One region of the Methylophaga sp. UBA2513 genome, then DNA from elsewhere that is predicted to be linked to it. Evidence: riboswitches for the same ligand, from Rfam matches in the RefSeq annotation. Region 1 holds a riboswitch; the other holds the start of a gene.

Evidence for each region. A riboswitch is a leader RNA that binds a small molecule or an ion and turns the genes downstream of it on or off. The one in region 1 is predicted to bind cobalamin.
Region 2: linked by a shared signal. The riboswitch ahead of B3V56_RS09385 (cobaltochelatase subunit CobN) and the one ahead of B3V56_RS12785 (TonB-dependent receptor domain-containing protein) in region 1 are both predicted to bind cobalamin.

The regions. Positions count from the first base shown of each region.
Region 1 is NZ_DDNT01000021.1:50,151-52,621, forward strand. Features, by position in the region: gene B3V56_RS12780 (hypothetical protein) at 1-165, opposite strand, end outside; cobalamin riboswitch at 220-413, opposite strand; cobalamin riboswitch at 514-705, shown strand; gene B3V56_RS12785 (TonB-dependent receptor domain-containing protein) at 768-2,471, shown strand, end outside.
Region 2 is NZ_DDNT01000015.1:19,577-22,047, forward strand. Features, by position in the region: gene B3V56_RS09385 (cobaltochelatase subunit CobN) at 1-1,457, opposite strand, end outside; cobalamin riboswitch at 1,588-1,777, opposite strand; gene mscL (large conductance mechanosensitive channel protein MscL) at 1,956-2,411, shown strand.

The DNA.
Region 1 (2,471 bases):
GGGAAACCAGGCTGCTGAACTGAGGTAAAGACCTGCTAAGAAAAAGATAGCCCATGATGCACTGGGTAATGCATCGACAGAAGCAAAATGATGACCTCGGGTCATAAACATTAAAAGCGCTAAGAGACCAGCAATAATTAGTTGCTGAGAACGAGATAAGGTCATGATGTGATTCTCCAGTGTGCCCACCCGCACACAATAGGTTTGAATTTGCCAAGAGGCACGTTGTATTTTCAGGCCGGTCTCCGGACTCGTGAGTGTTGCCTGATAAACACCTTCCCATACAGCACTGTACAGTGGCATTAGGTTTATCTGATCTCACTTACCGTTGCGGGGGCAGTGTCGGCATTATCTATTGATGCACCGACTTCCCGTTTACTCGCGATTGCAATACCTAAAACTCGCGATAGAATAAGGATTAATACGATATATTGTCAATTTGACGTGAAGAATAAACTCTCAACTTTAATATAAGAGGATGGCGTAGGTTTGACGTATGGATGCGCAGCCATTACTATGCGCGGCTCTTCAGGTGCTCTGTTTAGGCAGAGTTAAACGGGAAGTTGGTGACAAATCCAACACTGCCCCCGCAACGGTAAGCGTTGAAAAGCACATCATTAAGCCACTGCGAATCTCGTGGGAAGGCGATGTGTCAGGCATAGCCACAACGTAAGTCCGGAGACCGGCCTGAGGTTTCATAACAACACCATAGTGTTGTGACCCTTTTAACCTTGGAGCGCGGGTGAGCGTATCCTCAGGAGACAATTATGACCTTGTTTTCAAAGGCGTTGCCTTTGCGTGCTTGCACGCGCCTTTCAGCATTTACGCTGATTTCTTCTTTACTTTCTTTACCTGCCATCGCCAGTGATGAGCTTAATTCCATTACCGTCACAGCGAATCGTATGCCTACGGAAAATGCGTTGGCGCCGACCACGGTGATTACGCGGGAGCAAATCGAAAAATTACAAATCAATGATCTTCCAACACTTTTATCAAGAACACCTGGCGTCGATATGGCAAGAAATGGTGGGCTCGGAAATAGCACGAGTTTATTCATAAGAGGTTCGAATTCAGACCATGTTCTCGTACTTGTCGATGGCGTCAAATGGTTTTCAGCGACATCAGGTGGATCGGCCTTACAACACTTTCCTGTTCAGCTTATTGATAGGATAGAAATCGTGAGAGGGCCGAGATCCGGTGTATATGGATCAGAAGCTATTGGTGGTGTTATTCAAATTTTCACCAGAAAAGGTCAGGAAGGTGAAATAAAGCCGTTTTTCTCTATCGCTACTGGAACAAAAAATACTCAAACCGCGTCAGCAGGTGTGAGTGGTGGCACCAAAAATACTAAATATAACCTTAGTTACAGTCACTTATCATCGAACGGTATTGATGTCAGAGAAACAACGGATCCAGATCATGATGGATACAGAAATAATAGTCTATCGTTCAATGTTCAGCACAAAATCACAAATGATTGGCAAGTTGGTACGACCTTATTAAGGACACAAGGTCGTGCATACTATGATGGCTCTGGTAATCCATCCAGTAAAGTTGTGGAACAAGTCGTTGGAGTCAATACAAGTATCAATATTAACGACTTATGGCTGACATCCTTTACGTTGTCAGAGTCACGAGATAAATCTCAAGCCTACGCTGACAACATCGCAGGTAATGACTTTAATACACGCCACAGAACGATAAGTTGGCTTAACACACTGACGCTGAATGAAAAAAACAAACTAAATGTAGGCATCGATTTAGATAATGACCGCGTTGATGGAGCCTATGACTATCGTGAAACATCACGAGACAATCATGCTGTGTTTGCCAGCTGGCAAGGTCAGGCAAATATTCATGACTGGATGATTAGTGCTCGCTATGATGACAATGAAGCATTCGGTGATGAGACGACTGGAACTGCTGAATGGGGTATGTCTGTAACGGATGACATCCGGTTTGTTGCAAGCGCTGGTACGGCGTTTAAAGCCCCGACCTTTAATCAGCTCTACGCCCCTGATTTTGGCTGGTTTGTCGGTAACCCAGATTTAGATGCAGAAAAGTCAAAAAATTATGGTATTGCTCTACAGTCCACGCCAAGCTGGGGAACATGGTCAGTTAATCTCTACAAAAACAAAGTAAGGGATTTATTGTCATTTCAGGGCAACACGTACGTGAATGTTGATGAAGCTGAGATAAAAGGGATTGAATTTGATGCATCAACCCAGCTGTCTGGATGGGATGTCAATTTCAACGCAGCTATTCTCGACCCAGAAGACACGGACACGGGTAATACATTAGCAAGACGAGCCAGACAATTGGCTAACATTAACCTGGATCACGCCATCAATCATCAGTGGTCTGTGGGCGGCAGTCTAAAGCTGAGAGGAAAGAGCTATGATAATGCCTCTAATACCAACCGTTTGGGTGGATATGGATTAGTTGATCTGAGAGTCGCTTACCAATTCAAA
Region 2 (2,471 bases), on a different contig from region 1:
TGGTAGCTTTTGCTATCCATTGTGTTGACTTGTGACGACATCGCAGCCAAAGCAACCTGATCTTCAGGTAGATTCACACCCCGTTGTTGTAATAAGTCGAGTAACTCAGCCGATGACGCTGGTAACTCACCGGTCTTATACCCTTGGTTTTTAAGGGAATGCAGAATATCGAACAAGGACTCCACGACGTTTAAATTATCAGCACCGATATTATGGCGACCAGGCGGATGGTTGTAATAGATAATCGCGATCTTTTTATCCTGATTCGCTTTATCTTGTAATTGCTGCCAGCGTTTTAAGCGCTTAACCAATAAGGTGACTTGTGACTCTACAGGTTCTGAGAAAGCCAGTCTGGCTCCAGTAAATTTATCGACTTCGGCGGGTGTCATCGTTGCAACCACCATTGGTTGAGACACCCCTTGTAACTCAGGCATAGCGACACGATAATGAACAGAATCCCAACTGATACCGGCTTCTGACAGCTCCCATTCAGCGTGGGTACTATCACTTAAACGCATCGCTTTTATCACCGGTACATTCAGTTTTTTTAATTCATCGGTGACAGCCTGCCGATGTTCCGATCCGCCAATCACAAAGTCTTGCAGAGACACCACTGAACTGATGTGTGATTTATTCTCAGCTAATAACTTGATGGCAGATAAACTGGCATCACCCCACGCAGTAAGCACTGACACACAACCAGTTGACTCATCAATAAGCTGTTTACAAACAGCATCCAGTAATGCCTTTTCTCCCGGCCGTTCCCCAGTTTCATAATCCACTAACACCACCCATGATGATTTTGCAGAAAACTCAAACTGATCTGGTGGAATGATTTTATCTTGATGATAAAGCCTGAGCTGTGCAGCTAATTGAGGACGCTCAGTTGTATTTTCATTTTTAACCAGATGATGTAGATGACTAATCAGTCCCTGCATATTTTCACTATTTCTTCCCAGCCAAAAGAATCGTGAAATCAACCACGCTTCCTGTGCCGGGTATTGTTCTAATAGCGATGCCATCCACTGCTCTGTCGATAACGCAGGATCTGGATGCTGCATTAATTTGTCAGGGGGCTCATTTAAAATGGGGTGACTGTTCAAACTTGACGCCCCCATAAGACGCTGATCGCTATGCAATGCGATAAGATTTTTTAGCAGACCTTTTTTGATATTTTCCATCAGCTGGTTGGCTGTTTCACCAAACACGCCGCCCGCGAAGACTAAATCTGACTGTTTTAATAAAGCGGCTTGTTGATTTACGCTTAAGTCTTGCCACTGTTCGGTCGTGCGTATTTGCACTGACGTGGAGGAATGAGAGGGGTGTTTTAAAAACTCATGCGCACCAGACACCACTTCCGGTACATTTCGTGGTGTGACAATCAGCAATAATTGCTCGGCCAGGACTGATGAAGAAAAAAGAAAAAGAATGAAACAAAGAATAAGTCGGTTAAACACAGCGCTATCCATCGATATATAAAAACACTGAGTTATCAAACCACGTCGGAAAGATCAGACACCGCTTAATAACTCAAAGATGATTCGCCATTAAACGGTTTCCCGCTCCAACTGCACACCCCGGCCATCGGATAATAACGTTTTCATGGCAGATATCCTGGCTCACGCTTCAACATTTCCAACTCACCTTCCCGAAATCGATCGATTTCAGTGGTTTTACATCATCGTTGTCAGAAACTTCACGTATACAGTTGCGGGGACAGCTTCGGTTAAGAATTCCCTTTTAACTCTGCTAAGAGACCATAAAAATCAGAATTATACGTACTTACCCGAGTAACAACCACGGTTTGGTGACGCAGACAATCTTGCGAACAAGAATAATGCACAAAATAAAGATAGACAGCCCAAATAGTGATGGCTAATATCCAACTGAGACTCAATGTTTAATCAGGATGCTCGCCCTCTATTTCAATGAAAACAACAAAAGGAAGATAAAGGATGTTGAAGGAATTCAAAGAGTTTGCAATGCGCGGCAATGTGTTAGATATGGCCGTGGGGATTATCATCGGTGGTGCGTTTGGCACCATTGTGAAGAGTTTGGTAGCCGACGTAATTATGCCACCTATTGGTCTATTACTGGGAGGTGTCGACTTTTCAGACTTATTTATCACGTTAAAAGAAGGTACTGTGGCAGGTCCATATGCCACCTTGGCAACAGCTCAGGAAGCTGGTGCTGTAGTGATTAGTTATGGCGTCTTTATTAATGCGGTCATCAGCTTTTTGATCGTCGCCTTTGCTGTTTTTCTGTTGATTCGTTCGGTCAATAAAATGCAACGTGAAAAAGAAGCAGAACCTGCACCTGCAGAAGCCACCAATAAAGAATGTCCAAGATGTTACTCAACCATTCTTATCAAAGCGACGCGTTGTCCACACTGTACATCAGAACTCGTATAAACAAAAAAGCCCCGACCAAATGGCCGGGGCTTTTTTAGCACTAAAGACTGAGGGATGATT